One region of the Marinobacter sp. GH_1 genome, then DNA from elsewhere that is predicted to be linked to it. Evidence: predicted binding sites of a transcription regulator. Region 1 holds the regulator's gene; the other holds the start of a gene.

Region 1 (8,558 bases):
TTGGTGTTCGCTCAGATGGTATTGCAGACCAGCCTTGTGGGCCTGTTCCAACAGGGGGTTCAGAAGTTCAAGATTGTCGATGGAAAAGCTGACCGTCTGGCTTGCCACCGCCATTCTCTCCGGTTGTTGCCCACGCTCCTGAACCGGTAGCGACCGGGTGTACAGGTTAACGTTGGCGTCTGAGTAGTCCACCAATTGGTCGCGCATGCCCTGTATGGCCTTGCGCCATTGCTCCATGGTCTCGGAAAGGCGATCAGATGCCCGCTCTGGCAGGTTGTGCTCGGCACTGGCGGTAAATTGCAAACGGGCGCTGTCCGGAGTGTAGCGAACGCTGCCCTCGCCACTCAGGCTCACTTCGCCAGCGGAAACGGCCAGTGGTGCCAATGAGGCCACGAACACCGTTGCGGCCAGTGCTTTGGTGTATTTTTTCATGATCAGTCTCCTTGTTGGCCAAAGGCCATATCTTGGCTTTGCAGCCGCTCCAGTTTCCGAGCCCGGGCGGCATGCACAAAGTGGCTGAAAATCCGCCGGTGGCCGGTGTGATACAGCAGGTATTCCGGATGCCACTGAACCCCCATCAACCATTGTTGCCCGGTGTTTTCGATGGCCTGCACAAACAGGTCGTTGTCCAGTGCCGTTACCCTGAGATTCCGCCCCAGGTGTTTAATCGCCTGGCTGTGAATACGGTTCGCACCAATCAGGGTGCTGTGCATCAGCCGGCCTATCCGGCTGTCCTGGACCAGCTGGACCGTTTGAAGGGGGAGCAGCAAAGGGCGGTGACGGGTTTTCATTCGCAGCGGGGTCACGTTCTGACACAACGACCCACCATGAAAGACATTGATGAACTGGGCGCCGCGGCATATACCCAGTACCGGAATGTCTATTTCCTCGGCTTGCTTGAGCAGCCTGAAGTCGGTTTCGTCCCGTTTCAGGTCGTATCTTGCGGTCACTTGTGGCTGTTGGTCATAGCGGTTGGGGTGTACGTGGGTGCCGCCAGACAGCACCAGGCCATCGAGCAGGGAGACGTCCGTGCTGGATCCGGGGCGAATGTAGTGCGTGTGGGCGCCATGCAGCCGCAGGCCCAGATTGATCAGTCTGTGGGCGGTGCTGCGCCTGGCGGGGCCGCTGATGCCAATGGTGATCCCCGGCGATTCTGGTGCTTCTGAGGTCTCAGACATAACCGCGCTGTTTAAGCCATTGTTCCGTGGTGTCGCGCCATGAGCGGGTGAGATTGCGAAAACTGAATTTCCGGGCTTCGCGGAACAGTTCCCTGAGTTCTTTCAGGTGCTCTGGATGGTTTGCGATTCGCTCCAGTACCACCCAGTCGTTCCAGACCGTGGAAAAATGCCATCGGGGGTTGTCGATATCGCAATCGGGTAACCGGTAGTGCAGAGTCGGCCGGCTCTTGATTCTCGGGTCGTCCACATAGTCTTGCAACAGCTCTGAATCCAGGTGTGCAAACAGTGGCAGAAGGTCCAGGGCCTTGTTCCGCGTTGGGTTGAAGTTCAGGTAGTCTTTCATCAGCGAGGCCTGGTCGGGAGCATAATCTTCCGCCATCAGCATATCCGTGTAACGGCTGCTCCAGGGCTCGATGTAAGTGGTAAATTTTCGGCTTATGTCAATCTGATGCCGGGATTTGAGCCAGTCATAAAGTGCCGCGAAGGCCTGCAGGTAGGTGACAATGGTTGCGGGTTCCAGGTCCGGCAGTTCGGGATTGAGTTGCAGGCCGAAAGCAAAGTAAATCGCTTCCCGGCTGCCTTCCGCGCCAAGGTCGCGCAGCTCGTCTACCAGTTCTTCGATCAGACCCAGTCTGAAAAAGGGCAGAGGTGGGCCGACAATCTCAAGAGGCACAATGCGCTCGGCGGCAAAATCGATGACATCCATGGCGTGGGTGCCCAGTTCGCGGATTGACTCGGGCAGGCGTTCGTCCGCCAGGTCAAGATCCTTCACGGGGTCAGAGTCCAGCTCAATGGTGAAGGTTCCGGCGTCAGTCTCCAGGCGGCTGACATAACGCGACTCCAGCTCTGGGGTGCCTTTGAGCAGGCGGGCGACATGCTCGACCAGCTCATCGTAGCCCAGGCCGGAGAGTTCAATCTCCACGCCAACTCTACGCTCTTCTCCTTGATGATTACGAAGCCGCTCCGGCATCGCACAACGCTCTGTCGAATTCATTGGCACCTTGCATCCATATAATTCGCGGACTTAAACCATAACACACCGATATGCAGCGGCCCGATTACATGACAGAAAATTTCAATCGGGCTTTACACTGGATAAAACACTGTATATAGTCAAATCACTGTATATAAAACCAGGATGAAAAACCCGGAGTACATGCATGAAGCTGACCGCGCGACAGTCCCAGGTGCTGGATATCATCCGGCGGTACGTAGACGAAACCGGTTACCCGCCAACGCGGGCAGAAATCGCTGCCGAACTGGGGTTCCGCTCCGCCAATGCGGCAGAGGAGCACTTGCGGGCCCTGGCCAGGAAAGGCGCCATCGAAATGGTGCCCGGTGCCAGCAGGGGGATTCGACTGCCGGAAGTGGAGCAGGACCCGGGGTTACCGGTTGTCGGCCAGGTTGCGGCGGGCAGCCCGATTCTCGCCCAGGAACACATTGAAGAGCACTGCACTTTGCAGCCGGAATTTTTCTCGCCATCCGCCGATTACCTGCTCCGGGTGCGCGGCATGAGCATGAAAGACATTGGCATTCTCGACGGTGATTTGCTCGCAGTACATCGCACTCAGGATGTCCATAACGGGCAGGTGGTTGTGGCCAGGGTTGGTGAAGAAGTGACGGTAAAGCGGTTTCGCAGGGACGGCTCAAAGGTCTGGTTGATTGCGGAAAACGAAGAGTTTGCCCCGATTGAAATTGATCTGGCCGAACAGGAGTTGTTTATCGAAGGTCTGGGTGTGGGCGTGATCCGCCGATCAGATTTGCATTGATAACCAGCAATAAGAAACGATTAGCGCAGGTAGGTGAGCAATGGAACAGTTAAGCTTCACTCAGAACATGGCGTTCCAGCCGGCGGCCATCATGCCCGCCCGCACGGTGTCTACAGGAAAAGCACGGTCCACAGCCCTTCACTCATCGTCAGACGTCGGTCGGGGAACCAGGGATTTTGGCGGTAACGTGACGGAAATTATTCTTCCTGAAGGCCAGGTAGAGAACGTCCAGTTGCTGCTCCCTATGCTCACCCAGCTGAACCAGGAGAAGCGCTGGCTGGCACTGATTGACCCGCCACAGTCCCTGGTTGGCAAGTGGCAGAAAATGCACGGTATTGTGGCCAGTGAGTTGCTGGTATTGCGCTCAACCAACGATTACTCAGCACAGCAGCTGGCTGAGCGTGCTTTGAGTGCCGGTACCTGTCATGCGGTGGTGCTCTGGACTAACAAGCTCGGGCGTTCAGCCTTTGAGTCCCTTCAAAAGGCTTCGGCGCAAGGTAGCAGCCACGGCGTGGTGCTGCGTCATCGGTAAAGGAGTTCAGTGGAGGGTGTATTGGGGCTGGGGTTCGGCCAGATCATTGTCGTCATCGTCCCAGTCAATATCGTGTGCGATATTGCCGGCGGCCTCAATCCCTGCCGCAATCATCGCCTTGGCTACGCTCATGTCACGGTCTTCCATCATTTCCCTGGCCTCCTGCGAGAAGGAAATGCGCACCAACGGCGCTGCGTCGTCATCAATGCGGCGCAAGGCGTAGTCGCCATTGGCAAGTTGTACGATTTCAAAAAACGATGGTGACATTCGTTCAACCTTTGTCTTGGTGTATTCGATTCGGTGTGGGAATTTAACCAACAGGGTGGGGCTACCACTCGCTGTGTTGTTCCTCAAGCCGTTTGGCCAGTTCAGTCATGGCCGTCAGGGTCTTTCTGAGTGTGGCGGCGGACCGGTCCGGGCCCTGTTCGACTGAAACCGCGATGATATTCTCTTCGGTAACATTCTTGCGTGTGGTCGGAGGCTGGCTCAAAGCCGATTCAACCTGATCAAGATGGTTCCACCAGCTTCCCGATGTGTCCGCCAGTTCTCTCAAAAGCCGGGTCTCGTGTACCTCGTAAGGAAACAGTGTTTCCAGTTCTGCCAGTGTCTGCGGTTTTTCGGCTTTGTGCTGATGGTATCGCGCAATCATCACCAGCAGCGTTCGCCTTGCCCGTAGCAGGAGCTCGGCGGAGCCCTGAGACAGCGCTTCCGTTTCCGCAGCGGAGCGCTTGGTGTCCGACTCAAGCCTGGCGAGTAAGGTGTTGGCCAGAAAAAGCTTTTGGGCTACCAGTGAGTACCATTGTGATGCCATCTACCACCCGCACTACGTGAGCGTTCAAGAGTCCAATTAGAACAACCGCCAGAGTCTATCATTTTTGCGCGCAAATTTCTCCTCCCCTGGGCTCCCCGTAATAGCTGCATTTCACAAGAAACTACAAACAATCACTTGAAACGGTCGTTTGAAACTGGCAAAAAGGCGCACAGATTGAACAAGCTTTGATCGTCTTGTGGTCCATTATTGGAGGTAATAAGGATGCGGAACCGGATAATTGCTGCTATTGCAGCGGCGGTATTGGGGTGTTCAGGTCCGGCCTTGGCAAAGGTGTCGCCGGCAGAGGCCGAGCGTTTGAAGAATGATCTCACGCCGGTGGGTGCAGAGCGGGCGGGTAACGAGTCTGGCACCATTCCGGCTTGGACTGGCGGGTTGGCTTCACCCCCGGCCAATTGGCGCGAAGGCACCGTAGAGATTAACCCGTTCCCGGAAGACGAAGCGCTGTACGTTATTACCCGTGACAATCTGGACCAGTACCGGGACATACTGTCGGACGGCCACATTCAGATGCTGGAGCAATACGGCCCGGAATTTTTCATGCCGGTGTACCAGGCCCGCCGAACAGCAGCGTTCCCCGAGCATGTCTACGAGAAGTTTTACCACAACGCACTGACAGCTGAACTTCTGGATAACGGTAACGGTGTTCGAGACACCATCATGACCAGTCCGTTCCCCATTCCACAGAACGGCCTGGAAGCGATCTGGAACCATATTCTCCGGTACCGGGGTGAGGAACTGTCGTTCCGCAGTGCATCGGCTACGCCGCAGCGGGACGGCTCGTTCAACCCGGTCGTTAACCAGTACGACTATTTCTTCGCCTACAGTCGCCCCGGTGCTGAGCTGGAAGACATTGATAACAAGATTTTCTACCTGAAAACCGAAACTGTCGCGCCGTCCAGCCTGGCTGGCACTATTACCCTGGTTCATGAAACCCTTGACCAGGTTCGCTCACCGCGACTGGCATGGCGTTACGATTCCGGTTCCCGCCGTTTGCGCCGGTCCCCGAATCTGGCCTATGAGACGGATCTGCCGAACTCATCGTCACTGCGTTCAGTCGACCAGAAGGACATGTACAACGGTGCCCCTAACCAGTACGACTGGGAACTCAAGGGCAAGCGTGAACTGATCGTTCCCTACAACGCCTACAAACTGCACGATGAAAGTGTTCGTCCAAATGACGTGATCCGGCCGAACCACATCAATCAGGACCTGACCCGATACGAGCTTCACCGGGTGTGGGTAGTCGAGGCGAAGCGACGCACCGGCATCAGCCATATCTATGATCGCCGCGTTTACTACATTGATGAGGACAGCTGGCAGATTCTGGCCACGGAAGAATATAACGAGGCTGGCGAACTCTGGCGTGTATCCGAAGCCCACAACATTGTCTATTACAGTGTGCCGGTCTTCTGGACCACCATGGAAATGACGTATGATCTGAAAGCACAGCGTTACTACATCGATGGCCTGGATAACGGCTACCCGGCCTATAATTTTGAGCCTGGGTATCGGGGCAACGAATTTACCGCTGCCGCCGCCCGCAGGGCCGCGCGCCGGTAAACCTTCCCCGGGTGCTGCCTGCTTATGGGCAGCACCCGCCTCAACCGACTGCCAGGCTCCGACATCCTGTTGAAATGTGGAGTACATCCCATGGCAGAACCCCAGGCTCTTCTTGAAAGTCTTGATCAACTCCGGTCCGAGCTGGACCAGGCCCTCGCTGCCCAGGACTGGGAGCAACTTGCGGAACTGAATGCCCGCGTTAAACCCGCAATTGAACCGTTAATGCGGGAGCTGGAACAGGGGCGCATCGATCCGGCCCTGATCAGGGACCGCCTGGACGCTTTGAATCAGTTCGTGGAAGCGGCAAACCAGGCTGCGGTCAAGGCCCGGGATGAAGCCCGGGAATCGCTCAAGGGCGTCAATGAAAACCGTACGGCGGCCCGTGCTTATCAGAACGTTTCAACAAACCGCCAAAGATAGCGTCATAAAATTGACTCCTGAGCTTATACAGTCTTAAATACCGCACAAATTCCCAAAGAGATTCTCGTGAATGTCCAAAAATAACAAAGTGCTGGTGCTGAGTGAGGATGACTCCAGGCGCAGGGACCTGATCACCATTCTCGAATTTGTCGGCGAAGAGCAGGTGCTGGCCGGTGACGAAGCATTGGCGCTTTTGGAGAGTGACGACGAGCAGACCAAAGAAAGTATCGGCGTAGCCGTGATCAACGGCGAAGAAGCCGCCAGCACCGCGCATGTTCAGAGGGTGTGCAAACTGGCCCAGGGGCTACCGATTCTTCTGGTGGGTGACCCGGACCTCAAGGGCGTGTCAGAAGACGATGCGAACCGCATTATCGCCAGGATGGAATGGCCCCTGAACTACACCAAGTTTGTGGATTCACTCTACCGGGCCCAGATCTACCACGACCAGTTCAGTCGCAGCAAGGAGCGGGGGCAGCAGCGGGGTGTTCAGTTGTTCCGCAGTCTGGTGGGCACCAGTCGCAAGGTTCAGCAGGTGCGCCAGTTGATGGAACAGGTGGCTGATAAAGACGTCAGCGTTCTGATCACCGGTGAATCCGGCACTGGCAAGGAAGTGGTCGCCCGTAACCTGCATTATCATTCCTCCCGCCGGGATAAGCCTTTTGTGCCGGTCAACTGCGGCGCCATTCCCGCAGAGTTGCTGGAGAGCGAGCTGTTCGGGCATGAGAAAGGAGCCTTTACCGGCGCCATTACCGCCCGGGTAGGGCGTTTTGAGTTGGCCGAAGGAGGCACCCTGTTCCTGGACGAAATCGGGGATATGCCGCTGAACATGCAGGTTAAGATTCTGCGGGTGTTGCAGGAGCGTACCTTTGAGCGTGTGGGCAGTAACCGTACCCAGTCTGCTGATGTGCGGGTGATTGCCGCCACTCACAAGCATCTCGAAGACATGATTGAATCCGGCGATTTCCGGGAAGACCTCTATTACCGTCTCAATGTATTTCCCATTGAAATGCCGGCGCTGCGAGAGCGGGTTGAAGACATACCGTTGCTGATCAATGAGCTGATCTCCCGGATGGAGAAAGAGAAGCGCGGCTCACTGCGGATGAACTCCGCTGCCATCATGAGCTTGTGTCGCCATGACTGGCCGGGTAACGTGCGGGAGCTGGCGAACCTGGTGGAGCGTTTGGCGATCATGCATCCCTACGGCGTGATTGGTGTGCAGGAGCTGCCCAAGAAGTTCCGCTACGTGGACGACTATGACGAGAATCGTCCGGTAGAGGACACCGGCATGCCATCGGCCATTCCCGGCCTGGTGGGGCTGGATGCGCCGGCCCTGTTGCCGGTGAACGGTATCGATCTCAAGGATTACCTCTCCAATCTGGAGAAGCAGCTCATTCAGCAGGCGCTTGATGAAGCTGCCGGCGTAGTGGCGCGGGCGGCCGAGAAACTCAGAATCCGCCGTACCACCCTGGTGGAAAAAGTCCGAAAATACGGCCTTCGGGAAGAGTCAGACGAAGGTTGATCGCTCCCCCTGAGCGGCGTCAAAGGTTTGTAACCTTCGGCGCCGTTCGCATTTCTGACCGACGGAAACTTGTCGGTCTCCAGTTTGTATTTTTCTTAACACTCTAAAAAATATAACAAAATTCAAGTTGGCACAGTGTTGGCTTTACCAAACCTGAACGAAAGATCCGTTGGCCCGGTCAGGGCTCGTCAGGGGGAAGGTTATGAGTCACGCACGCGTTGCCATGGAATCCGGTCACCAGAAGTCAGGTGCCAATGCCGCTGCTGATGTTAATGACAAGGTCACCGCTCTGTTTCCACAACAGGGTGATGAGGCCGTGGACTCTGCGCTTGAGTTGTTTAATCGCATGTCCCGGCAGATTACCGACTCCTACCGAACCCTGGAATCCCGCGTAAACCAGCTTTCCGGTGAACTCTCCCACGAGACGCTTCAGCGTCAACAGGAGTTGGAGGAAAAGGAACAGTTGGCAGACCGGTTGTCGACTCTGCTCAAGGCCCTGCCGGCTGGCGTGGTGGTGCTGGATCAGCAAGGCGTGGTCAGCCAGTGCAATCCGGCGGCCATTGCGCTGTTGGGGGAGCCCCTGGATGGCGAGCGTTGGGTGGATGTTATCCGACGCTGCTTTTCTCCCCGCAGCGATGACGGTCACGAAGTGTCCCTCAAAGATGGCCGGCGCGTCAGCATTGAAATCCGGACCATGGAAAACCAGCCCGGCCAGTTGATTCTGTTAACCGACCTGACCGAGACCCGG
Region 2 (8,558 bases), 2.0 Mb from region 1:
CGGTGATGTCGCAGCCACGGGCGGCGAGCATGCGCAGGATGTTGAACTTCACACCGTAGTCCCAGGCAACGACCTTGAATTTGGCGGCGGCCTGGTCACCATAACCGTCTGAGATATCCCACTCGGTCTGGCTCCACTGATAGGATTTCTCGCTGGTGACTTCTTTAGCCAGATCCATGCCCTTGAGGCCTGGGAAGGCTTTCGCCAGTTCCAGGGCGCGCTCGGCGGTGGCGTTCTCGCCAGCGATGATGGCACCGTTCTGGGAGCCTTTGTCGCGCAGGATGCGGGTCAGGCGGCGGGTGTCGATGTCCGCAATGCCAACAATGTTGTTGCTTCGCAGGTACTCGCCCAGGCTCTGCTGGTTACGCCAGCTGCTGGCGACCAGGGGCAGATCGCGGATGATCAGGCCGGATGCGTGGATGCGGTCGGATTCTACGTCTTCTTCGTTTACACCGGTGTTGCCAATGTGGGGATACGTCAGGGTGACGATTTGGCGTGAGTAGGACGGGTCGGTCAGGATTTCCTGGTAGCCGGTCATGGCAGTGTTGAACACTACCTCGCCGCTGGTTTCTCCGTCTGCGCCGATGGCGGTGCCGTAGAAGAGGCTTCCGTCTGCGAGTGCAAGGATTGCTGGTGTGCTCAAGGCTTGTATCCTCATCGAGTGGCGTAAGTTCGTCACGAACAGGAACGCAAGCGCAAATTCAGGTTGCAAAAAAGCGAGACAAGGTAAAAACCCGGTCCCGCTTTCTTATAAACTTTTCAAAGGTACGCTTGGTGCAGTCAAATCGCCTTATTGTAAGCTGTTTTGGCGTTTTCTGTCCACGTTGAATTCTTGCCGGGAGTAAGGCGGTTGTCCGGCAGGAGTGCTGGATCACCTTCCCGAAAAACGCTACGAGCACATCCCTGTGCGCTTCGCTCCGGCCATCCATGGCCTCCGAGATTTTCGGGAAGGTGATCCAGCCCTCCTACCTCAGAGTCCGCCGCTCAGAACTCTCTCGCTCGGGGTCAACTGTTCAAGAGCACATTCAGTCCTTCAGATTCAAGACATCCTGCATGTCATACAGTCCAGCGGCCTTCCCTTCCAGCCAGAGCGCAGCTCGCATCGCCCCTTTGGCGAAGGTCATCCGGCTGCTCGCCTTGTGGGTGATTTCGATGCGCTCGCCTTCGGTGGCAAACAGAACGGTGTGGTCGCCCACCACGTCGCCGGCGCGGATGGTTTCGAAGCCGATTTCCTTGCGGGTGCGTTCGCCGGTGAAACCTTCGCGGCCGTAGACAGCGCATTCTTTCAGGTCGCGGCCGAGGGCGTCAGCCACGACTTCGCCCATGCGCAGGGCGGTGCCTGAGGGGGCGTCTTTTTTGTGGCGGTGGTGGGCCTCGATGATTTCTACGTCGTAGTCGTCACCCAAAGTAGCCGCTGCGGTGCGCAGGAGGTTGAGGACGACGTTGACGCCAACGCTCATGTTGGGTGCGAAGACCACTGGGGTGGATTCGGCGGCCAGGGCCAACTGTTCTTTTTCGGCGGCGGTCATGCCGGTGGTGCCGATGACGATCATTTTGCCGTTGGCGCTGCAGAACTTTGCGTTTTCCAGGGTGAGGTCCGGGAAGGTGAAGTCCACCAGTACGTCGAAGTCGTTTTTGACGTCGTCGAGGCTGCCGGCCATTTTGATTCCGGTTTTGCCGATGCCAGTCATTTCGCCGGCGTCGGCGCCAATCAGGCTGCTGCCTGGCTCGACGATGGCAGCACCGAGTTCGAGGCCTTCGGTGCCGTCTACGGCTTCGATCAGCACTTTGCCCATGCGCCCGGCGGCGCCGATGATTGCTACCCGCATCTGTTATGCCCTCAGAATTTCATTTCGTCGAAGAAGCTTTTCACACCCTCAAACCAGGAGGTTTTCTTCGGAGCATGATGGGTGCCGTTGTTGCCGCTCAGGGTTTCCTGGAACTCTTCCAGCAGCTCTTTCTGGCGCTTGGTCAGGTTGACCGGTGTTTCCACCATCACGCGGCACAGCAAATCGCCGGCAGGGCCACCGCGAACGGGGCTTACGCCTTTGTTGCGCAGGCGGAAGAGTTTGCCGGTCTGGGTTTCTGGTGGAATCTTGAGTTTGACCCGGCCGTCCAGGGTCGGCACTTCCAGTTCACCACCCAGGGCTGCATCTACGATGCTGATCGGCACTTCGCAGTATAGATTACGGCCGTCACGGGTAAAGATGGAATGCTCGCGCACGGCAATCTGCACATACAGGTCACCTGGCGGCCCGCCATCAACGCCCATCTCGCCCTCACCTGAGAGACGAATGCGATCGCCGGTATCCACACCGGGTGGCACTTTCACAGACAGGGTTTTTTCCTGCCTCACGCGGCCCTGGCCGTGGCACACTTTACAGGGATTCTTGATAACCTGACCGGAGCCCCGGCAGGTCGGGCATGCCTGCTGCACGGTGAAGAAACCCTGCTGCATGCGAACCTGCCCCATACCCTGGCAGGTACCACAGGTTTCAGGACGGGAGCCTTTTTCAGCACCACTGCCATCGCAGGCTTCACACTCTTTGTGGCCAGGAATGTTGATCTTGACGGTTTTGCCTTTGACGGCCTCTTCCAGATCGATTTCCAGGGTGTAGCGCAGGTCGGAACCGCGAGTGTTGCGGCCCCGGCCACCGCCACCGAAAATGTCACCGAAGACATCACCAAAGATATCGGAGAAGCTGGCACCACCGCCGCCAAAGCCTCCGCCGGCCTGGCCATCCACGCCGGCATGACCAAACTGGTCGTAGGCCGCACGCTTGCTGCCATCGGCAAGAATTTCGTAGGCTTCGCTGGCCTCCTTGAACTTGTTCTCGGCGTCTTTGTCGTCCGGGTTACGGTCCGGATGGTATTTCATCGCAAGCTTTCGGTAAGCCCGCTTTATGTCCTTCTCGTCCGCGTCCCGGGAGACCCCGAGTACTTCGTAATAATCGCGCTTGGCCATGCTTAAAACCCTGTTGCTATAACGCGGAAAACGCGGGGCTTACCCCCGCGTTTTCCAACTACCTGATGTACTTAGGATTTACTTCTTGTCGTCGTCTTTGACTTCTTCGAACTCGGCGTCCACCGCATCGTCAGCCGCCTGAGACTGGGCACCTTCCTGCCCGCCAGCCTGCTGCGCCTGGTCTGCCTGATCCGCGTACATCTTCTGTGCCAGCTCGGAAGACACTTCGGTCAGTTTCTGAGTCTTGGCTTCGATGGCTTCCTTGTCAGAGCCGGTCAGGGCTTCTTCCAGATCCTTGATGGCCGCCTCGATAGACTCCTTTTCACTGTCAGAAACCTTGTCGCCGGCTTCGGTCAGGGTCTTGCGCACGGCGTGAACCATGGCATCACCCTGGTTGCGAACCTGAACCAGCTCTTCGAACTTGCGATCTTCCTCGGCGTTGGCCTCGGCATCGCGAACCATCTTCTCGATCTCGTCGTCGTTCAGACCAGACGAGGCCTTGATAACGATGGACTGTTCTTTACCGGTGGCCTTGTCTTTGGCAGACACGTTCAGGATACCGTTGGCATCGATATCGAAGGTGACTTCGATCTGCGGCACACCGCGCGGCGCCGGCGGAATATCCGCCAGGTCAAAGCGGCCCAGCGACTTGTTCTGGGAAGCCTGCTTACGCTCACCTTGAACCACGTGAATGGTTACGGCCGTCTGGTTGTCATCCGCTGTTGAGAACGTCTGCGACTTCTTGGTCGGGATGGTGGTGTTCTTGTCGATCAGCGGCGTTGCCACGCCACCCATGGTTTCAATACCCAGAGTCAGCGGGGTTACGTCCAGCAGCAGCACGTCTTTTACGTCACCGGAAAGAACAGCCGCCTGGATGGCAGCACCCATGGCCACGGCTTCGTCCGGGTTCACGTCTTTACGGGCTTCTTTGCCGAAGAACTCTTTTACCTTTTCCTGCACCAGCGGCATACGGGTCTGACCACCCACCAGGATAACTTCGTCGATTTCAGACGCCTTCATGCCGGCGTCCTGCAGTGCGACTTTACAGGGCTCCAGGCTGCGCTGAACCAGATCTTCCACCAGGCTTTCCAGCTTGGCGCGGGTCAGCTTCACGTTCATGTGCTTGGGCCCAGACGCGTCTGCAGTGATGTACGGCAGGTTCACGTCTGTCTGCTGGCTGCTGGACAGCTCGATCTTCGCTTTCTCACCGGCTTCCTTCAGGCGCTGCATGGCCAGGGAATCGCCGCGCAGGTCGATGCCACTGTCTTTCTTGAACTGGTCTGCCAGGTACTCGATGACCTTCAGGTCGAAGTCTTCACCACCCAGGAAGGTGTCACCGTTAGTGGCCAGAACCTCGAACTGATGCTCACCGTCGACATCGGCAATTTCAATAATGGAGAGGTCGAAAGTACCACCACCCAGATCGTATACAGCAACTGTGCGGTCACCGCTCTTCTTGTCCAGGCCATAAGCCAGGGCAGCTGCGGTCGGCTCGTTGATGATCCGCTTCACTTCCAGACCGGCGATCTTGCCCGCATCTTTGGTGGCCTGGCGCTGGCTGTCATTGAAGTAAGCCGGCACGGTAATCACTGCTTCCGTTACCTTCTCGCCCAGGTAGTCTTCTGCAGTCTTTTTCATTTTCTTCAGAACTTCTGCAGAGATCTGGGGCGGTGCCATCTTCTGGCCCTTTACTTCAACCCAGGCATCGCCGTTGTCGGCCTTGGTGATCTTGTAGGGCACCATCTTGATGTCTTTCTGAACCACATCGTCCTCAAAACGACGACCGATCAGACGCTTGATGGCGTACAGGGTGTTATGGGGATTGGTGACCGCCTGGCGCTTGGCGGACTGACCAACCAGGGTCTCGTTATCGTCGGTGTACGCGATAATGGAGGGAGTAGTACGATCACCCTCAGCGTTTTCAATAACCTTTACCTTGTCGCCATCCATGATGGCCACACAGGAGTTGGTGGTTCCCAGGTCGATACCAATAATCTTGCTCATCGAATCACTCCAAATCTTTCTGAATGCTGTCCCAGGGAGGTTTGCCCTGACTGTCGCTGTTTAATCGCTATATTGGCGCTTTAATCGGCTTTTCAAGCCTGCTCGTCGATTTTTGGTGCATCTTCGGCCTTGGCCACAACCACCATGGCGGGACGAACCACGCGACCGTTCAGCAGGTAGCCCTTCTGCACCACGGCAACCACGCTATTCGGCTCGGCATCTGGCGCGGGCACCATAGACATCGCCTCGTGCTGTTGCGGATCGAACGGTTCACCCACCGGGTTCACCTGTTCAACGTTGAATTTCTTGAGGCCGTTCATGAACAGGCCCAAAGTCATTTCCACGCCTTCGCGAATGGAGCCAACCAGCTCACCGGCGTTTTCATGTCCTTCAGTGCTTTCCACTGCCTTTTCAAGGCTGTCCGCCACCGGAAGAAGCTCTTTCACAAACTTTTCCAGAGCGAACTTGTGGGCCTTTTCCACATCAATTTCGGCTCGACGACGCACATTCTGCATCTCAGCCTGGGCCCTCAGCGCCTGGTCCTGGTATTCCTGCAACTGCGCCTTCAGCAATTCCAGTTCGGAACCTTCTTCAGCACCGGCGGTTTCTGCTTCGCCCTGCTCTTCTGTGGCGTTTACTGCCTCGTTCAGCTCGTCTACTTGTTCGTTGCGCTTATCGTCAGCACTCATGACAACTCCTGATGACTTTCCCTGGGCCCGAGGGCCTGCGGCTAAATGAGCCCCGCCTTGCACAGGCAGGAAAATACGACTTTGCGAACGGATATGGGGCCCGCCCCTCAGGTTTCAACCTCAAACGATGCATTCTTTCAGATTTTCACGATTCGATTGTTTGCAATCAGGAAAAAGGCTGTATATATTCACAGCAACTGTATAGATCAACAGTGTCCAGACAATTTTCAGAGAGTCTCCAATTCTGAGCGGAGGTTATCGGCATGCTCACACAACTTATGGTCTCCAACTACGCCATCGCCGAACGGGTCGACCTGCATTTCAGCAAAGGCATGACGGCCCTGACCGGTGAAACCGGCGCAGGTAAATCCATTGTTCTGGATGCTCTCAGCCTGGCCATGGGCGGCCGAGCAGATGCCGGAGCCGTGCGCCACGGCGCCAAACGAGCCGATATCACCGCCAGCTTCGACATCTCACGTATTCCGATTGCCCGACAATGGCTGGAAGAACACGAACTGGATGACAAAGACGACTGCATCCTGCGCCGGACCATCAGCAAGGATGGTCGTTCAAAAGCCTTTATTAATGGCCAGCCCTGCCCACTCTCCCAGCTCAAGGACCTTGGCGGCCTGCTGATGGATATTCACAGCCAGCACCAACATCAGTCACTGCTGCAAAAAGACACTCATCGGAAGCTGCTGGACGAATTCTCCGGCGCCGAAGACCTGGCAGAGCAAACCCGGGATGCCTGGAAAGCCTGGCATAGAACCAGTCAGAAGCTGGAACAGCGGCGCCAGAACGCCGACGAGGCAGAGGCAAAACTGCAACTGCTCCGGTACCAGGTGGAAGAGCTGGACCGGCTTGCCCTGGGCGATGGCGAACAGGAAGCGCTTGAACAGGAACAAGCGCAGCTGAGCCAGGCCGATGCGGTACTGCATAGCAGCCATCAGGCTGCCCTGCTGTGCACTGAGGACGAAACCAGTGCCGCCGACCTGGTGCGTCAGGCACTCCAGCAACTGGAGCAACTCCCAGTGGATGTTCCGGCACTGGCTGACACCATCCAGATGCTGACCGAAGCACAGATCCAGATTTCAGAAGCCGGGGACAACCTTCGGCACTTTGTTGAAGACTACGAAGCAGACCCCGCACGGCTGGCCGAGGTCGAGGAACGCCTGAGCGCCATTTATCAGATGGCTCGAAAGCACCGCATCACACCGGAGGAATTGCCGGAACTGCACCAACGCCTGTCGAACGAACTGGAAGAACTGGACGGCGGCGAAGGCAGCCTCGAGCAGCTTGAGGCAGAGCAGCAAGCCCTGCGCAAACGGTTTGATGAACTGGCCGGGCAATTAACGGCCAAGCGGGAGCAGGCAGCGGCGGAACTGGATCAGCGAATTGCTCAGGAGCTTGCACAGCTGAGCATGCCGGCCGTCCAGTTTGTTACCAAACTGGGCCGCAACAGCAATGACGAACCGGCCCCCCACGGTATGGAAGATGTCGAGTTCCTGGTCAGCGCCAACCCGGGGCAACCCGCACGCCCACTGGCCAAGGTGGCCTCCGGGGGCGAACTGTCTCGGATCAGCCTTGCCATTCAGGTAGTGGTCGCCCAGACCTCAACCACCCCCACCCTCGTGTTTGACGAAGTGGACGTGGGTATTGGTGGCGGCACAGCAGAGGTGGTCGGGCGTTTGCTCCGGTCTCTGGGCAGCAACGGCCAGGTGCTGTGTGTCACTCACTTGCCCCAGGTGGCAGCTCAGTGCCACCAGCACCTGTTCGTCAGCAAATTCACCGAACAGGACGCAACCTATTCACGCATTGAAACGCTGGATGACCAGGGAAGAATCAGCGAAGTGGCAAGAATGCTGGGCGGCGTAGACATGACAGAGCACACCATTGCCCACGCCCGGGAGATGTTCGTTAAGGGTCAGGCGACCCATCACTGAATCCCCCTCTCGATTCGGAGAGCTGTTGGGGCCGGCGCTTGCTGGCCCCTTTTTTTTGACTTATTTCTTGGAAGAGCCCAAAGGCTTAACGTAGAGGATCAGGCTGTGATCAACGATCTCATAGCCGTGCTCCCTGGCGATCTTCTGCTGGCGCTCTTCGATGATATCATCCACAAACTCGATCACTTCTCCGGTTTGCGTGCATACCATGTGGTCATGGTGATCATCGCCCGCCATTTCGAAGACGGCGTGGCCACCCTCAAAGTTATGGCGCAACACCAGGCCTGCGGCCTCGAACTGAGTCAGCACCCGGTAGACGGTTGCCAGCCCCACGTCATCTCCCTGATCCAGCAGCTTCTTGTAAACATCCTCGGCACTCAAATGGTGCTCTTCGGCGTTCTCCAGAATATTGAAGATTTTGACTCTCGGGAGAGTAACCTTCAAACCGACCTTTCGTAATTCGGCGTTTTCAGATGACATGTTACTATTCACTCTTTGGTGTGCCTTACGGCTTCCGGTATGATGAAGCCGCCGTTCAACGGACTACCCGTTTCACACCTGCTTGATGCAGGCGATTTCAAGATAGAGGATTTCCCCCGGCGATGCAAAAGCTCACCGCTATCGTTCTTATTAGCATTTTATCCTTGTCCGGTTGCGCATTCCCTGGCGTTTACAAAATCAACGTGCAACAGGGGAATATCGTGACCGAAGACGACCTCAAGAGCCTCTCGCAAGGCATGGCCCGCAGTCAGGTTCATGCGGTTCTCGGGTCGCCGCTGATGCTCAATCCGGTGGACCCCTCGCGCGAGTACTATGTGTACACCTTCCAGCGCCGGGGTGGGGATATCCTGGAGCAGCGCATAATCGTCTATTACGAAGGCGACGAGTTCAGCCATTACGACGCACGACTGCTGGAAGAAACGCCCGCTTACTGATTGTTCAGGCTTTCTTTTTGGC

What was found. The regulator LexA, encoded in region 1, represses DNA repair genes until DNA is damaged. The targets are predictions, from matches to a motif close to CTGTNTNNNNANACAG.
Region 2: the regulator LexA is predicted to act here: its motif matches at 5,837-5,852, upstream of recN (DNA repair protein RecN).

What each region holds. Positions count from the first base shown of each region.
Region 1 covers NZ_CP184460.1:1,596,613-1,605,170, forward strand. The annotation lists gene ACNSOI_RS07295 (SIMPL domain-containing protein) at 1-432, opposite strand, end outside; gene ACNSOI_RS07300 (gamma-glutamyl-gamma-aminobutyrate hydrolase family protein) at 435-1,178, opposite strand; gene ACNSOI_RS07305 (amidoligase family protein) at 1,171-2,172, opposite strand; gene lexA (transcriptional repressor LexA) at 2,339-2,947, shown strand; gene ACNSOI_RS07315 (cell division inhibitor SulA) at 2,988-3,479, shown strand; gene ACNSOI_RS07320 (hypothetical protein) at 3,486-3,746, opposite strand; gene ACNSOI_RS07325 (DUF6586 family protein) at 3,808-4,290, opposite strand; gene ACNSOI_RS07330 (DUF1329 domain-containing protein) at 4,513-5,871, shown strand; gene ACNSOI_RS07335 (SOS cell division inhibitor) at 5,962-6,291, shown strand; gene ACNSOI_RS07340 (sigma-54 dependent transcriptional regulator) at 6,362-7,810, shown strand; gene ACNSOI_RS07345 (sensor histidine kinase) at 8,013-8,558, shown strand, end outside.
Region 2 covers NZ_CP184460.1:3,629,954-3,638,511, forward strand. The annotation lists gene carA (glutamine-hydrolyzing carbamoyl-phosphate synthase small subunit) at 1-643, opposite strand, end outside; gene dapB (4-hydroxy-tetrahydrodipicolinate reductase) at 1,026-1,829, opposite strand; gene dnaJ (molecular chaperone DnaJ) at 1,841-2,965, opposite strand; gene dnaK (molecular chaperone DnaK) at 3,044-4,969, opposite strand; gene grpE (nucleotide exchange factor GrpE) at 5,062-5,658, opposite strand; gene recN (DNA repair protein RecN) at 5,922-7,601, shown strand; gene fur (ferric iron uptake transcriptional regulator) at 7,662-8,081, opposite strand; gene ACNSOI_RS16625 (outer membrane protein assembly factor BamE) at 8,204-8,536, shown strand; gene ACNSOI_RS16630 (RnfH family protein) at 8,541-8,558, opposite strand, start outside.